Regions from separate parts of the Aquincola sp. J276 genome, predicted to be linked through region 3. Evidence: predicted binding sites of a transcription regulator. Region 3 holds the regulator's gene; each other region holds the start of a gene.
The links. Region 3 encodes FNR, which switches genes on or off when oxygen is low (the NO sensors DNR and NnrR bind a similar motif). Its sites were predicted from a motif close to TTGATNNNNATCAA; they were not measured.

Region 1: a site for FNR is predicted at 3,310-3,323, ahead of LRS14_RS26955 (universal stress protein). Genes of this name have one in related genera too.
Region 2: a site for FNR is predicted at 2,158-2,171, ahead of LRS14_RS03940 (DUF2189 domain-containing protein). Genes of this name have one in related genera too.

Annotation. Positions count from the first base shown of each region.
Region 1 is NZ_JAJONC010000002.1:1,950,326-1,955,800, reverse strand. Features, by position in the region: gene LRS14_RS26970 (EAL domain-containing protein) at 1-1,052, shown strand, start outside; gene LRS14_RS26965 (ATP-binding protein) at 1,066-2,700, opposite strand; gene LRS14_RS26960 (glycine zipper domain-containing protein) at 2,904-3,230, opposite strand; gene LRS14_RS26955 (universal stress protein) at 3,386-3,841, shown strand; gene LRS14_RS26950 (universal stress protein) at 3,900-4,745, opposite strand; gene LRS14_RS26945 (bifunctional aminoglycoside phosphotransferase/ATP-binding protein) at 4,846-5,475, opposite strand, start outside.
Region 2 is NZ_JAJONC010000001.1:829,663-835,137, forward strand. Features, by position in the region: gene LRS14_RS03925 (SDR family oxidoreductase) at 1-700, shown strand, start outside; gene LRS14_RS03930 (TRAP transporter substrate-binding protein) at 725-1,819, shown strand; gene LRS14_RS03935 (glycine zipper 2TM domain-containing protein) at 1,829-2,047, opposite strand; gene LRS14_RS03940 (DUF2189 domain-containing protein) at 2,190-3,002, shown strand; gene LRS14_RS03945 (DUF2788 domain-containing protein) at 3,004-3,222, shown strand; gene LRS14_RS03950 (sugar ABC transporter substrate-binding protein) at 3,481-4,473, shown strand; gene LRS14_RS03955 (sugar ABC transporter ATP-binding protein) at 4,494-5,475, shown strand, end outside.
Region 3 is NZ_JAJONC010000001.1:280,826-286,300, reverse strand. Features, by position in the region: gene LRS14_RS01370 (cbb3-type cytochrome c oxidase subunit 3) at 1-146, shown strand, start outside; gene ccoP (cytochrome-c oxidase, cbb3-type subunit III) at 143-1,060, shown strand; gene ccoG (cytochrome c oxidase accessory protein CcoG) at 1,067-2,482, shown strand; gene LRS14_RS01355 (hypothetical protein) at 2,505-2,750, shown strand; gene LRS14_RS01350 (hypothetical protein) at 2,747-2,992, shown strand; gene fnr (fumarate/nitrate reduction transcriptional regulator Fnr) at 2,973-3,689, opposite strand; gene hemN (oxygen-independent coproporphyrinogen III oxidase) at 3,868-5,229, shown strand; gene LRS14_RS01335 (sulfite exporter TauE/SafE family protein) at 5,229-5,475, shown strand, end outside.

The sequences.
Region 1 (5,475 bases), on a different contig from region 3:
TGGTCACCGGCCTGCGCTTCGTCGACGGCGACGGCTTCCAGCTGATGCGGCTGCTGGCCCGCCGGACGGATGCGCCGGCGCTGTTCGTCGTCAGCCGGCAGCAGCGCGCGGTGATCCGCGCCGCCATCAACCTGGCCGCCGCCTGCGGCCTGGCGCTGGCCGGCATGGCCGAGCTGCCCACCACCGCCGAGGAGATCACCCGGCAGGTGCTGGCCTACCGCCGGCCCGCGCCCGAGCCGATGGCGGCCGACACCGCGCCGCTGCCCGAGCTGTGCCGCGACGAGCTGCTGGCCGTGCTGGACCGCGACGTGCTGCAACCCTGGATGCAGCCCAAGCTGCGCCTGGCCACCGGCGAGATCATCGGCTTCGAGGCGCTGATGCGCGCCCACGATGCCGACGGCGGCCTGGTGATGCCGGACCGCCTGGTGGCCGCGCTGCAGCGCCACCACCTGCTGGACCAGGCCACGCTGCACATGGCCCGGCGCACGGTGGACTTCGTGGCCACCTGCCTGGGCGAGGGCATGGCCGTCAGCGCGTCCATCAACGTGTCGATGCAGTCGCTGTCCAACCTGGCCTTCTGCCAGGAGCTGGCCGCGGCGGTGGACCATGTGCAGCTGGACCCCAGCTGGATCACCATCGAGATCACCGAGACCGACGCCATGGCCGACCTGGCCTCGGTCATCGAGAACACCGGCCGCATCCGCATGCTGGGCTTCAACCTGGCCATCGACGATTTCGGCACCGCCTATTCCAGCTTCTTCCAGCTCTCGCGCATCCCGTTCTCGGAGCTGAAAATCGAGCGCGCCTTCATCCACGGCCTGGAGGCCGACCGCAGCAAGCAGGGCATCGTCAAGGCCTGCGCGATGCTGGGGGCCTCGTTGGACATGCACGTGGTGGCCGAAGGCGTGGAAACCGCCGAGGAGCTGGCGCAGGTGCGCGAGGCCGGCTGCACCGAGGTGCAGGGCTGGTTCGTGGCCCGCCCGATGCCTGCGCCCCACGCGCTGGCCTGGCTGCGCGACCTGCCCGAACAGCGCTTCGCCCTGCCGGGCTGAAGCCGCCGGCGCTTCAGGCCGGCACCCGCCGCAGCACCGCCGCGGCTTCCAGCAGCAGTCCTTCGCACAGCACCGCCGCACGCACCGGATGGCCGGCGCGCAGCGCCAGCTCCACCTCGGTGGCGCGCTCGGTCAGGTGCGCATGGCCGAAGGAGCCGGCGGTGCCGCGCAGCACGTGCACCAGCCGGCCCAGGGCCTGCCAGTCGCTCGCACGCAGCGCATCGCGCATGCCCTGGATCTGCGCCGGCAGGCCGGCGCGGAAGGCCTGGTGCAGCTCGGCCATCTCGGCCTGGAAGGCGGCTTCCTGGGCATCGTCCTCGTAGGCCACGCCCAGGTGCTCGCCGATCACCTGGTAGAAGCGCTCGCGGTCCACGGGCTTGGCCAGCACGTCGTTGCAGCCGGCCTCGTGGTAGCGCTGCACGTCGGCCTTCATCACGTTGGCCGTCAGTGCCACTATGCGGGTCTTGCAGCGGCTGGCGCGCAGCTGGCGGGTGGCGGTCTCGCCGTCCATCACCGGCATCTGCATGTCCATCAGGATCAGGTCGAAGTCCTGGCGCAGCGCCAGCGTCACCGCGTCCTTGCCGTTGGCGGCCACCGTCACCGCCAGGCCGGCCTGGCGCAGGAAGGCGCTGAGCAGGCGCTGGTTGTCCGCACCGTCCTCGGCCAGCAGCACGCGGCCGGCCAGCTCGGGCACGGCGATGGAGGTGATCTCGAAATCACCGCGGCCCCAGTACAGCAGGTCGCCTTCCATCGTCAGCAGCTCGGCGCGCGGCACCGGCGCGGCCAGCGGCATCACCAGCTCGAAGCGGCTGCCCGCCTGCGGCTGGCTCTGCACGCTGATGCGCCCGCCCAGCAGGCCCGCCAGCTGGTGCGAGATGTACAGGCCCAGGCCGGTGCCGCCGAACTTGCGGGTGGTGGTCAGGTCGGCCTGCGAGAAGGGCTGGAACAGCCTCGCCTGCTGCGCCTCGGACATGCCGATGCCGGTGTCCACCACCGCAAAGCGCATGGCGGGCTCCTCGGCGTCGTAGTGCAGCTCCAGCGTCACGCTGCCACGCGGCGTGAACTTGATGGCATTGCTGATGAAGTTCAGCAGGATCTGCTTCAGCCGCACGGGGTCGGTGCGCAGCACCGGCGGCAGCGGCAGGAAGGGCTGCACCTGGAAGGCCAGCGAGCGCTCGGCCGCCCGGCCCGACACCAGCGCATTGATGTCGCGCAGCAGCAGCGGCAGCGGCAGGTCGATCTGCTCCAGGTCCACCTGCTGCGTCTCGATCTTGGCCAGGTCGAGGATGTCGTTGATCACGTCCAGCAGGTGCCGGCCATTGCGGATGATGGTGCGCAGCGCCTCCTCGCGGTCCACCGGGTTGGCCACCGGCTGCATCAGCAGCTCGGCAAAGCCGATGATGGAGGTCAGCGGCGTGCGGATCTCATGGCTCATGTTGGCCAGGAAGGCGCTCTTCGCGCTGCTGGCGGCCAGGGCCTCGTCACGCGCCTGGCGCAGCTCCCCGGTGCGCGCGCGGATGGTTTCCTCCTGCTCGGCCACCACCCGGTCCAGCCGGGCACGGGCCTCGGCCAGCTCGGCCTGCGCCTGCTTGCGGGCGGCGCGCTCCAGTGCCAGGCGGCGCTCCAGCGCCTCCACCAGCGGCTTCAACCGCGGCCTCCGCCGATGATGCGGGCCGGCGCCGCGCGGTGGGCACGCAGCGGCGCGGAAAGGGGCAGGGGCGGAGGTACGGCGGGCACGGTTCGGGACGCGGTGCGCGAGCGCCGCGTTCGAGCTCAGGAAGGCCTGTCATCGGCCCGCCCGGGCCCGACTTGAGCCGGCGCGCCCGCATGCCGGCCCGGTCCGTGAGGCACTCAGCGGCGGCGGGACAGCGCGACCAGCAGCCCGGCGATCACGCCCACCGCGGCGGCCACGCCCACGGCCGCATACGGATGGCTGTGCACCTGCTCGTCCACCAGCCGGGCGGCGCGGCGGGCGCGGTACATCGCCACCTCCTCCAGCTCCTGCAGCTGCTCGCGGCTGCGGGCCAGGCGCGCGGCCAGGCGGTCGCGCAAGGCCTGTGCCTCGGCATCGCCCTGCTTCAGGCCGCCCTTGATCAGCGCATCCGCCTCGTCCACCGCATGGCGCAGCCCTTCGGTGATGCGGTCCTGCATCGCGTGTTCCTGGGAAACGTTGGTCATGTGTGCTCCGGGTGGTGGATGGATGTGCCTGCACTGTAGGCCGTGCCGCCGCGGCTGCACGCCGGCTGCCGTGCCGCGCTTGACCGGCATCAAGGGCTGGCGCCGGCGCGCAATCCACACTGGCCGCCCGCCCTCGGCTGCTGCAGGTGAAAGCCATGTCCTATCAACACATCCTGGTGCCGGTCGACGGCAGCCCCACAGGCTTGCGCGGCCTGGACGAAGCGGTGGCGCTGGCGCGCCTGACCCGGGGGCGCCTGCGGCTGCTGCATGTGGTGGACGAGCTCACCTTCGCCAGCGGCTTCGAGACCGGCACCGCCTTCATGGCCGACGTGGTGCCGCTGATGCGCGAGGCCGGCGAAGCGGTGCTGCGCGAGTCCGCGGCCCGGGTGCAGGCCGCCGGCGTGCCGGTGGATACGGTGCTGTGCGACCGCTTCGCCACCCGCGTGTGCGACGCGGTGGTCACCGAAGCCCGGCAGTGGCCGGCTGATCTCATCGTGCTGGGCACCCATGGCCGGCGCGGCGTGGGCCGGCTGCTGCTGGGCAGCGATGCCGAGCAGGTGCTGCGGCTGGCACCGGTGCCGGTGCTGCTGGTGCGCGCGCTGCCTACCTGAAGAAGAAGACGTTCCCGCGGCGGTACTGCAGGGCCGAGGTCATCGGGCCCCTCCGGGGTCAATGGGACATCAGCACCGGCACCGTCATCGTCAGCAGCAGGCTGCGCGTGGCGCCGCCCAGCATGCTCTCGGCCCAGCGTGCATGGCCGTAGGCGCCCATCACGATGAGGTCGCTGCCGCGGTCGGCCGCGCGGGAGAGCATCGCCTCGCCGATGGGAATGTCGGTGGTCTCCACCGCCACGTCGGCCATCACGCCCTGCCAGGCCAGCCACTGCTGCAGTGACTTCAACCGGTGCTGCGCCGCGGGCGTGTCGTCGGCCATGCCGCCTTCGTTCCACCACACCACCTCCACCGTGCGCGCGCGGCGCAGCAGCGGCAGCGCGTCGGTGAGGGCGCGGGTGGCTTCGCGGCTGTCGTCCCAGGCCACCAGCACCCGCTGGCCCACCGGATCGAAGTGCCCGGCATAGGGCAGCACCAGCGTGGGCCGCGCACTGTAGAGCACCGCCTGCTCGACGATGGCCTGCACCGCCGCATGGCCGCGGACCCGCGGGTCGGCCTGGCTGACGATGGCCAGGTCGCTGCAATGCGCATGGCGCACCAGCGAGGCGGCGGCGTCGTTCTCGTCCACCACCGTCTCGAAGGAAGGCAGGCCAGCGGCGGCGCAGGCCTCGCGCATGCCAGCGGCGGCGGCGTGCGCGCGGCTGCGCATCTCGGTCCAGGCCAGCTCGGTGAGTTCGGCGAAGTTGCCGCCGATCTCGGGCATCACCGGCACGTCGATCAGGCCGGTGGGCGCCAGGCCCACCAGGTGGGCCTCGAAGCTGCGCGCCAGGCGGATGGCCACGTCGATGCGGGCCGCGCACAGCGGGTCCTGGTCGAGCAACACGAGCATGCTGCGGTAGGTCATGGAAGGCTCCTGGTGCGGCGGTGTTGCGGGCATTGTTCGGCGCGGCTGCGGGCGGCTGCTTGATCTGGCGCAAGCAGCGGCGGGGCGTGCCGCGTCGGCCTCAGCGCAGGGCTTGCCAGCGTGCGGCCAGGTCGGCAGGGCAGGGCGGCTGCGTGGTGTCCACCGGCAGGCAGGGCGCGCCTTCGTCGGGCGCCAGCGGCTCGGCCAGCGTGGCCAGCTTTGCCAGCACCGCTTCATCGGCCTCGGAAGGATCGCCGCCGCTGGCCAGGCGGTGGGCGATGCGCCGGCGCAGCACCGGCATCGGCGCCTGGCAGTCGATCAGCGCCACCGGCATGCCCAGCGAGCGGGCCAGCGCGATGAAGCGCAGGCGTTCGTCCCGGCGCAGGAAGGCCGCATCGACGATGACCGGCCAGCCGGCGCGCAGCGCGGTTTCGGCCAGCGCGTGCAGCCGCGCATAGGTGCGGCGGTGCGCGTCGGGCCCGTAGAGGTCCAGGCCGGCGCGGCGAGAGTCGGCCAGCGGACCCAGGCCGTGCAGCCGCTTGCGCTCGACGTCGGAGCGCAGGCGCACCGCGCCGGCGGCCTGCAGCAGGGCTTCGGCCAGCTGGCTCTTGCCGCTGGCCGGCAGGCCGTGCATCAGCGCCAGCCGGGCGTCCTCACCGAAGGCCAGGCGGTGCGCCAGGCCCAGGTAGCCGGCCATGTCGCAGCCTGCGGGGCCGGCCCGGCCCTGCGC
Region 2 (5,475 bases), 550 kb from region 3:
CGCGCGGCGCCTGGCCGCCGAGGGCGGGCGCGTGGTGGTCAACGACGTGAACGAGGCGGCCGGCCGCCGGGTGTGCGAGGCCATCGTGGCCGAAGGCGGCAGCGCCACCTTCGTGAAGGCCGACGTCACGAAGACGGCCGAGATGCAGGCGCTGGTGGCCGCCGCGGTGCAGGCCTTCGGCCGGCTCGACGTGATGGTGAACAACGCCGGCTGGACGCACCGCAACCGGCCGATGCTGGAAGTGAGCGAGGAAGACTTCGACAGGCTCTACGCCATCAACGTCAAGAGCATCTACCTCTCCGCGCTGCATGCGGTGCCGGTGATGCGCGGCCAAGGCGGCGGCAGCATCATCAACATCGCCTCCACCGCCGGCGTGCGGCCGCGGCCGGGCCTGACCTGGTACAACGGATCGAAGGGCGCGGTGATCACCACCAGCAAGTCGATGGCGGCCGAGCTGGGCCCGGACAACATCCGGGTCAACTGCATCAACCCGGTGTTCAACCCCGATACCGCGCTGTCGGCGGAGTTTGCCGGCGGCCCGGTGGACGAGGCCCGACGCGCCAGGTTCCTGGCCACCATCCCGCTCGGGCGCTTCAGCACCGCGCTGGATGTGGCCAATGCCGCGCTGTACCTGGCCAGCGACGAGGCCTCGTTCATCTCGGGCGTGTGCATCGAGGTCGATGGCGCCCGCTGCGTCTAGTCCAACAACACAGGAGACCCCCGCATGCAACGCAGGAAGTTCATCACCCGCAGCGCCCTCGGCGCCACCACCGCCGCCTCGCTGGCCGCACCGGCGCTGGCCCAGGGCCAGCACCCCGAGATCCGCTGGCGCCTGGCCAGCAGCTATCCGAAGACGCTGGACACCATCTACGGTGCGGTGGACCTCGCCGTCAAGCGCGTGGCCGAGCTGACCGACGGCCGCTTCAGGATCAGCCTGCACGGCGCCGGCGAGCTGGTGCCGCCGCTGCAGGTGCTGGACGCGGTGATGGACGGCACCGTGGAAGCCGGCCACAGCGCCAGCTACTTCTACATCGGCCGCGACCCCGCCTTCGGCTTCGGCACAGCGATGCCCTTCGGCCTGAACACCCGCGGCCAGAACGCCTGGCTGTACGAGGGCGGCGGCAACGACGTGCTCAACGAGTTCTATGCCGGCTTCGGCCTGTACCACCTGCCCATCGGCAACACCGGCGCCCAGATGGCCGGCTGGTACCGCAAGGAGATCAAGACGGTCGACGACCTCAAGGGCCTGAAGTTCCGCATCGGCGGGCTGGGCGGCATGGTGCTGTCCAAGCTGGGCGTGGTGCCGCAGCAGCTGGCCGCGGGCGACCTCTACCCGTCACTGGAAAAAGGCGTGATCGACGCGGCCGAGTTCGTGGGCCCTTACGACGACGAGAAACTGGGCCTGCACAAGGTGGCCAAGTTCTACTACTACCCGGGCTGGTGGGAGGGCTCGGCCACGCTGCCGCTGTTCATCAACCAGAAGGCCTGGGCGGCGCTGCCCGCTGCCTACCAGGCGGCGGTGAAGGCGGCCTCGGCCGAGGCCAACCAGTGGAGCACCGCCAAGTACGACATCGGCAACCCGGCGGCGCTCAAGCGGCTGGTCAGCGGCGGTGCGCAGCTGCGCGCCTTTCCGAAGCCGGTGATGGATGCAAGCTTCACCGCGGCCGGGCAGCTCTACCAGGAGCTGGCCGAGAAAAGCCCGGCCTTCCGCAAGATCCACGCGCACTGGTCTAAGTTCAGGGACGAACAGCTGCTGTGGCAGCAGTTCTGCGAGCAGCCGTTCGACACCTACATGGCCAGCACGCGCCGGCGTTCCTAGCCTGCGCGATCAGCTGCAGCGGCCGCCGGCGCCCAGCACGCCACCCACCACCGCACCGCCCACGGTGCCGGCGGTGCTGCCGCCGCTGAGCACCGAGCCGGCGACGCCGCCTACGCCGGCGCCCACAGCGGTGCCCTTCTGGCAGTCGCTCATGCTGGAGCAGCCAGTGGCCAAGGCCGCCGTCACCAGGCCAGCCACCAGGATCGCGCCACGTTGAAGGGTGTTCATGCAGGTCTCCTTGAAAGTGATGCAGGGAGCTTAGGAGCGCCCGCGCGCGAGGGCCAGAAGCACACGCCGCAGTGCCGTGTAAGACAGTCCCCACACCGGTTGGCTTTGGCATGACGCGCATCAAGCCCGCCCCGGCCGCTGCATGCCAGCATGGCGGATGACCCGACCGCTCGCGCCCCGCGCCCTCCAAGACTCCCGACGCCTGGGCGTGCGCCCGGTGCCGGTCCTGCAACCGTTGCGCTGGCTGGCATTGGGCTGGCGCGACCTTCGACGCTGCCCCCTGCCCGGCCTGCTGCACGGGCTGGCGCTGGCCGTCTTCGGCATCGTGCTGGCCCTGGTGGCACACCGGCACTTCTGGCTGCTCACCGGGGCCTTCACCGGCTTCCTGCTGGTGGGTCCGCTGCTGGCCACGGGCCTGTATGCCATCAGCCGCGCGCTGGAGCATGGCGAGCCCGCGGCCCTGGCCACGGCCATGCGCGCCTGGTATCCCGACGACGGCCGGCTGGTGGTGTTCGGCGTGCTGCTGGCCTTTGCCGGCACCGGCTGGGTGGTCACCTCCGCCGGGCTGATCACCGGGCTGTCGCCGTATCCGGTCAACAACCCGATGGACTTCCTGCGCCATGTGGTGCTGGCAGAGCACGGCCATGTGTTCGAGGCCTGGGTCGCGCTGGGCGCGCTGCTGGCCGCGCCGGTCTTCGCCTCCAGCGTGGTGGCCATGCCGCTGCTGCTGGACCGCCGCGTGGGCGTGCTGGGCGCGGTGCTCACCAGCTGGCGGGTGGTGCTGGAGAACCCGGTGCCAATGGCCCTGTGGGCGGTGCTGCTGACCGCACTGACGGTGCTGGGCATGCTGCCGTTGCTGCTGGGGCTGGTATTCGTCGCGCCCTGGCTGGCACATGCCAGCTGGCATGCCTATCGGGACCTGGTGGTGCCCGCCGGCTCCGTGGAGCACGCCTGACATGTTCGGCTACAGCGAAGAGCAGTTCGCATGGTTCGGCATGACCTTCGGCCTCGGCGCCTTCATGCTCTACATGGTGTTCATCATCCTGAACCTGGCCCGCGAATCCAAGGCCGGCCGCTTCGGTACCTTCGTGCTGCTGCTGGGGCTCGGCCTGGGGCTGGTGGGCTTCGCGGCCAAGGGGGTGATCAGGTTCTTCCTGTCGGGCATCGCTGAGTAGGCTTGTGCGCTTCCGGGCGCAGAGAGGCTTCTGCGCGGAGCCAAAGCCGCCTCGACTGCACGGACGTGCACTCGATGCGGCAGCGAGCCCGGTGCACCTCCCACCTGGGACAGCAAGGCCGTGGCACTAGGGAAAACAAGGAGCAAAAGGTCGGTGCGCAAACGTTTGCGCAAACGTTTGCGCGTACTAGACTGCACGCCGCCGGCCCACAGGCGCACGACAGTACGGCACCGCTCATCCCGACTCAGGAGACAAGACATGACCTCACGCATTCCGTCCGCTGCTGCTTCCCTCTTCACCCGCCGCCGCTGCGCGCAGGTGTTCGGCGCCTCCGCGGCGCTGGTGCTGTCGGCCGCGCTGCTGCCGGCCGCCCACGCCGCCGACAAGCCCAAGGTCGCGCTGGTGATGAAGTCGCTGGCCAACGAGTTCTTCCTGACCATGGAGCAAGGCGCCAAGGCCCACCAGAAGGAAAACTCGGGCAAGTACACCCTGGTGGCCAACGGCATCAAGGACGAGACCGACACCGCCGCGCAGATCCGCATGGTCGAGCAGATGGTGGCGCAGAAGGTCGATGCGCTGGTGATCGCGCCGGCCGACAGCAAGGCCCTGGTGCCGGCCATCAAGAACGCCATCGACAAGGGCGTGCTGGTGGTCAACATCGACAACCGCTTCGATACCGCCGCGCTGAAGGAAAAGGGCATCAAGGTGCCCTTCGTCGGCCCCGACAACCGTGCCGGCGCCAAGCTGGTGGGCGATGCGCTGGCCAAGACGCTGAAGTCCGGCGACAAGGTGGGCATCATCGAAGGCGTGTCCACCACCTTCAATGCGCAGCAGCGCACGCTGGGCTACCAGGACGCGATGAAGGCCGCGGGCATCACCGTGGTGGGCGTGCAGTCGGGCCAGTGGGAGATCGACAAGGGCAACACCGTGGCCGCCGGCATGATGCGCGAGCACCCCGACCTGAAGGCCCTGCTCGCCGGCAACGACAGCATGGCCCTGGGCGCCGTGGCCGCCGTCAAGGCCGCCGGCAAGACCGGCAAGGTGGCCGTGGTGGGCTACGACAACATCAGCGCGATCAAGCCGATGCTGAAGGACGGCCGGGTGCTCGCCACCGCCGACCAGTACGCCGCCAAGCAGGCCGTGTTCGGCATCGAGACCGCGCTCAAGGCCCTGGCCGACAAGACACCGCAGGCCCAGATGCCCGAAGAGGTGAAGACCGACGTGGTGCTGGTCACCAAGGACAGCAAGTAAGCCGCGAAGGCACGCAGGCCATGGAGCGCACGCGGCTGCTGGTGCTGGAAGGCATCGGCAAGGACTACGCCGCCACCGTGCTGGACGGCGTCAGCCTCTCGCTGCAGCGCGGCGAGGTGCTGGCGCTCACCGGCGAGAACGGTGCCGGCAAGAGCACGCTGTCGAAGATCGTCTGCGGGCTGGTCGATCCCACCCGCGGGCGGATGACGCTCGACGGCCAGCCCTACGCACCCGCCTCGCGCCGCGATGCCGAGCGGCACGGCGTGCGCATGGTGCTGCAGGAGCTGGGCCTGGTGCCCACGCTCACCGTGGCCGAGAACCTGCTGCTGGGCGCGATGCCGCACACCGCCGGCTGGTTGAAGCGCGGCGAGATGGCCCGGCGTGCGCGCTTGCAGCTGGCCCGCATCGGCCTGGACGACCTCGACCCGTGGACGCCGGTCTCGCGCCTGGGCATCGGCCACCAGCAGATGGTGGAGATCGCGCGCAACCTGCACGACGACACCCGCGTGCTGATGCTGGACGAACCCACCGCGATGCTCACCCCGCGCGAGACCGACCGCCTGTTCGAGCAGGTGGCGCAGCTGGTGGCCGCGGGCGTGTCCATCGTCTATGTGTCGCACCGGCTGGAAGAGCTGCAGCGCATCGCCCACCGGGTGGCGGTGCTGCGCGACGGCCGGCTGGTGGACGTGCTGCCGATGCCCGGCCTGCGCGAGGAGGATCTGGTCGAACGCATGATCGGCCGCACGCTGGTCGAGGACAGCGGCCGCGGCCGCCGACCGGCCGGCCCGGTGCGGCTGCGGGTGCAGGGCCTGGCGCGCGGCAAGGTGGTGCAGCCCACCAGCCTGGAATTGCGCGGCGGCGAGATCCTGGGCCTGGCTGGCCTGGTGGGCTCGGGCCGCACCGAACTGCTGCGCCTGATCTACGGCGCCGACAAGGCCGATGCCGGCAGCGTCGAGCTGCTGCCCATCGACGGCGGCGCGCCGCGCACCTGGCGCACGCCGG
Region 3 (5,475 bases):
TTCGCAGCGCCGTGACGCTGTGCGGCCTGGTGCTGTTCATCGCACTGGCCGTATGGGTGTGGCTGCCCACCCGCCGCGCCGCGCTGGACGAAGCCGCGCTGCTGCCCTTCAACGACGACATGCACAAGGAAGGAAGGAGCTCATGAGCGACTTCATCAACAGCGGCTGGGCGCTCTTCGTCGCAGGCGCCACCATCGTCAGCCTGGTGTTTTGCCTGGCCCTGCTGTTCATCGCGGCACGCCGCCGCGTGATGGCCGACGACAACACCACCGGCCACGTGTGGGACGACAACCTGGTGGAGCTGAACAACCCGCTGCCGCGCTGGTGGATGTGGCTGTTCATCATCACGGTGCTGTTCGCCGCCATCTACCTGACCACCTATCCGGGCCTGGGCAGCCACCAGGGCACGCTGGGCTGGTCCAGCGCCGGCCAGCTGGATGCCGAGAAGGCCAAGGCCCGCGAGGCCGCGGCCCCGGTGTATGCGGCCTTCACCGGCAAGCCGGTGGAGGAACTGGCGCGCAACGAGCAGGCCATGGGCATCGGCGAGCGGCTGTTCGCCAACAACTGCGCCACCTGCCACGGTGCGGATGCCCGCGGCAGCAAGGGCTTCCCCAACCTGACGGACCGCGACTGGCTGTGGGGCGGCTCGCACGAGAAGATCGTCGAGACCATCACCCAGGGCCGCCAGGGCATGATGCCGCCGATGGCCGCGGCGGTGGGCGGCTCGCAGGACGTGCGCAACGTCGCCCAGTACGTGCTGAGCCTGTCGGGCGCGCCGCACGACGCCATCGCCGCCCACCTGGGCAAGGACAAGTTCAGCGCCTGCGCGGCCTGCCACGGCCCGCGTGGCCAGGGCAACCCGGCGCTGGGTGCGCCCAACCTCAGCGACCGCATCTGGCTGCACGGCTATGGCGAGGCGGCCATCATCGCGATGATCACCAACGGCAAGACCAACGTGATGCCGGCCCATGGCACGCGGCTGAGCCCGGAGCAGATCAACGTGCTGGCCGCCTACGTGTGGAACCTCTCGCAGCCTGCCACGGTGGCCAAGGCGCCCTGATCCGTCATGTCCGCCCAGCCCAAGCCCACGCGTGTCGTGTGGCTGTACGAGTCCCAGAAGAAGGTCTATCCGCGTTCGGTCAAGGGCTGGTTCGCGTCATGGCGCTGGGCCATGGTGTGGTTCACGCAGATCCTGTTCTACGGCCTGCCCTGGCTGCGCTGGGAGGGCCGCCCGGCGGTGCTGTTCGACCTGGCGGCGCGGCGCTTCTACATCTTCGACCTGATCCTGTATCCGCAGGACTTCATCTACCTCACCGGGCTGCTGATCCTCAGCGCCTATGCGCTGTTCTTCTTCACCGCGGTGGGCGGGCGGCTGTGGTGCGGCTATGCCTGTCCGCAGACGGTCTACACCGAGATCTTCCTGTGGGTGGAGCACCGGCTGGAGGGCGAGCGCGGCGCCCGCATGAAGCTCGATGCCGGCCGCTGGAACGTCGAGAAGCTGTGGCGCAAGGGCGGCAAGCACGCCATCTGGCTGGCCATCGCGCTGTGGACGGGCTTCACCTTCGTCGGCTACTTCACGCCCATCCGCACGCTGTGGGCCGAGGCCTTCACGCTGACCTTCGGGCCGTGGGAGTGGTTCTGGGTGCTGTTCTACGGCTTCGCCACCTATGGCAACGCCGGCTTCATGCGCGAGCAGGTGTGCAAGTACATGTGCCCCTATGCCCGCTTCCAGAGCGCGATGTTCGACCATGACACGCTGATCGTCAGCTACGACGAGAAGCGCGGCGAGCCGCGTGGCAAGCGCGGCCGCGATGCCGACAAGGCCAGCCTGGGCGTGGGCGACTGCATCGACTGCGGCCTGTGCGTGCAGGTATGCCCCACCGGCATCGACATCCGCAACGGCCTGCAGTACGAATGCATCGCCTGCACCGCCTGCATCGACGCCTGCAACGGCGTGATGGACAAGATGCACCAGCCGCGCGGACTGATCCGCTATGCCACCCAGAACGCGATGGCGCTGGACGTGCAGGCGCCCGGCCAGCTGCTGCGCCGCATCGCGCGGCCGCGGGTGCTGGTGTATGGCGCGGTGCTGCTGCTGATCTCCGGCGCGTTCATCGTCAGCCTGATGCAGCGCTCGCCACTGAAGGTGGACGTGGTGCGCGACCGTGCCTCGCTGGCGCGCATCGTCGACGAAGGCCGCATCGAGAACGTCTACCGGCTGCAGCTGATGAACGCCAGCAGCGAGGTGCAGCGCTACCGGCTGGCGGTCAGCGGCATCGAAGGCGCGCAGCTGGCCGAGCATGCGCCACTGGTGCTGCAGCCCGCCGAGGCCCGCTGGTTCGTGCTGCAGGTGCAGCTGCCGCCGCAGGCCGCGCAGTCGCTGGGCAGCGGCGCGCATCCTCTCCGCTTCCAGGTGGTGTCCGAGCCAGGCAGCCTGCCGGCCGACGTCACCGAGAAGTCCACCTTCGTCGTTCCGCGCTGAAACAGGCGCCCGAGGACCCGTCATGAAATCGCTCGATGTGCAACCCGTGATGCCCTGGTGGCGCGTGCCCGCCGTATGGCTCGTGGTGGGCGGCCCCGCCGCGGTGGTGGTGGCCGGCATCGCCACCGCGGTGATCGCGGTGCGCGGCGCCGACCCGGTGGTGGCGCCTTCGGCCATTCCGCGCGCCGTCACGCAGCTCACGGTGGACACGCCGGCACCGGCCCCGGCGCCGCGGCAGGCGCCCGCCGAGCCCGAGGCCCGGCCGTGAGCTTCGCGCTGCGCGCCGTGCTGATCGGCTGGCCGGCCTTCGTGATGGCCGGCGTGCTGGAGATGCTGGTGTTCGCGGTGGTCGACCCCGCCTCGCTCACCTGGTTCGGCCACGAGCCGATCGGCTGGAGCCACAGCGCGGTCTACACCGTCACCTTCCTGATCTTCTGGGCGGTGATCGCCACCGCCGGCGCCATCACCCAGCTGCTGGGCGAGCCGGTGCTCAGCAGGTCGACGCGTTGACCAGCTTGCGCAGGCCTTCCTGATCGGCGATGCGGATATGGCGCTGCTTGACCTCCAGCAGCCCTTCCTCCTGGAACTTGGAGAAGGTGCGGCTGACTGTCTCCAGCTTCAGGCCCAGGTAGCTGCCGATCTCCTCGCGCGTCATGCGCAGCACCAGGGCCGAGGCCGAGAAGCCGCGCGACTGCAGCCGCTGCGTGAGGTTGAGCAGGAAGGCGGCCAGCCGCTCCTCGGCCCGCATGCTGCCCAGCAGCAGCATCACGCCGTGGTCGCGAACGATCTCGCGGCTCATGATCTTGTGGAACTGCCGCTGCAGGTCGGTGAACTCGCGCGACAGGTTCTCCAGCTCGCTGAACGGGATCACGCACACCTGCGAGTCCTCCAGCGCCACAGCATCGCAGTTGTGGCGGTCGGTGCTGATGCCGTCCAGCCCCAGCAGCTCGCCGGCCATCTGGAAGCCGGTGACCTGGTCGCGGCCGTCCTCGGCCGACACGCAGGTCTTGAAGAAGCCGGTGCGCACCGCGTAGAGCGAATGGAAGGCATCGCCGGTGCGGAACAGCGCCGCGCCACGCGGCACGTTGCGGCGCGCATCCACCAGGGTGTCCAGGCGCTCCAGGTCGGGTTGAGAAAGGCCCAGCGGCAGACACAGCTCACGCAGGTTGCAACTGGAGCAAGCCACCTTGAGTGGCTCGATGCGAATGGTAGGTGTGGGGCTATTCACTGCTTAGCCGTCCTGGTTGAGCTCAGTCAAGGATTGTTGCGCGCCCGCCCTCGCAGGCAGTTGCGCCACATCAAGCACGCCAGGCCGGTCCTCCGGCAAAGTTGAATGCGATGAACGCGATCGGTACCACTCTTCGCACCGCCCCCTGGACACCGAGTTGCTGCGCCGATTCGACGTGCCGGGGCCACGGTACACCTCCTATCCTACGGCTGATCGCTTTATTGAAGCTTTCGGCGCTGATGCCCATGCCAATGCGCTGCGGCTGCGCTCGGAAGCCAGCGTGGGCGGGGGCCAGCCGCTGTCGATCTACGTGCACGTGCCGTTCTGCGAATCGGTCTGCTATTACTGCGCCTGCAACAAGGTCATCACCCGCCGGCATGAGCGCGCAGTGCCCTTTCTGCAGGCCCTGGCCGCCGAGGTGGCGCTGCATTCGGATGCGCTGGGGCGCGGCCAGGCGGTCTCGCAGGTGCACCTGGGCGGTGGCTCGCCCACCTTCCTGAACGACGAGGAACTGGCGCAGCTGATGGACCTGCTGCGCGCGCACTTCCGCATCGTGCCGGGGGCGGAGCTGTCCATCGAGATCGACCCGCGCACCGTGGACGCGCAGCGCCTGGCCGCACTGCGCGGCATGGGCTTCAACCGGCTGAGCTTCGGCGTGCAGGACTTCGACGCCCGCGTGCAGCAGGCGGTGCACCGGGTGCAGCCGCTGGAGATGGTGCGCGGCCTGATGCAGTCGGCCCGCGCGCTGGGCTTCAATTCCATCAACGTCGACCTGATCTACGGCCTGCCGCAGCAGACCCAGCTCAGCGTGGCCACCACCATCGCGCAGGTGATCGAACTCCAGCCCGACCGCATCGCGCTCTATGCCTATGCCCACCTGCCTGCACGCTTCAAGCCGCAGCGGCGCATCCATGCCGCCGAGCTGCCACCGGCCGCCGACCGGGTGCTGATGCTGGAAGGCGCGGTGGCGCAGTTCCTGGACGCAGGCTACGTGTACATCGGCATGGACCACTTCGCCCGGCCCACCGACCCGCTGGCCATCGCCAAGCGGCAGGGCCGGCTGCACCGCAACTTCCAGGGCTACAGCACGCAGCCGGACTGCGACCTGATCGGCCTCGGGCCCTCGGCCATCAGCCGCATCGGCGCTTCCTACAGCCAGAACGCGAAGGACCTGCAGGGCTGGTACGACGCGCTGGCGCAGGGACGCTTCGCGGTGGAGCGCGGCCTGGCGCTCAGCCGCGACGACCTGCTGCGCCGCGCCGTGATCATGGCGCTGATGTGCCAGGGCCGGCTGGAGTTCGAGTCCATCGAACTTTCGCACCTGATCTCGGTGCCGCAGCACTTCCGCGAGGAAATCTCCCGGCTGCAACCGCTGGCCGAAGCCGGCCTGGTGGAGCTGGGCCCGGACGCCATCCAGATCACGCCCGCCGGCTGGTACGTGGTGCGCGCCATCGCCATGGTGTTCGACCGCCACCTGCAGTCCGACCGCCAGCGGGAGCGCTTCTCGCGGGTGATCTGATGAGCAGCGGCGCCCTCATCGCCGGCGCACTGGCGCTGGGCTTCGCCAGCTCGCCGCACTGCGGCCTGATGTGCGGCAGCGCCTGCGCCGCCCTCAGCCGCGGCGGCCGCGGCGATGCGGTGGCGCTGCATGCCGGACGCCTGGCGGGCTATGCCGCCGCGGGCGCGGTGGTGGCGGCCAGCATGGGCGCGCTGGGGCGCTGGGCGCAGATGGCGCCAATGCTGCAGCCGCTGTGGAGCGCCCTGC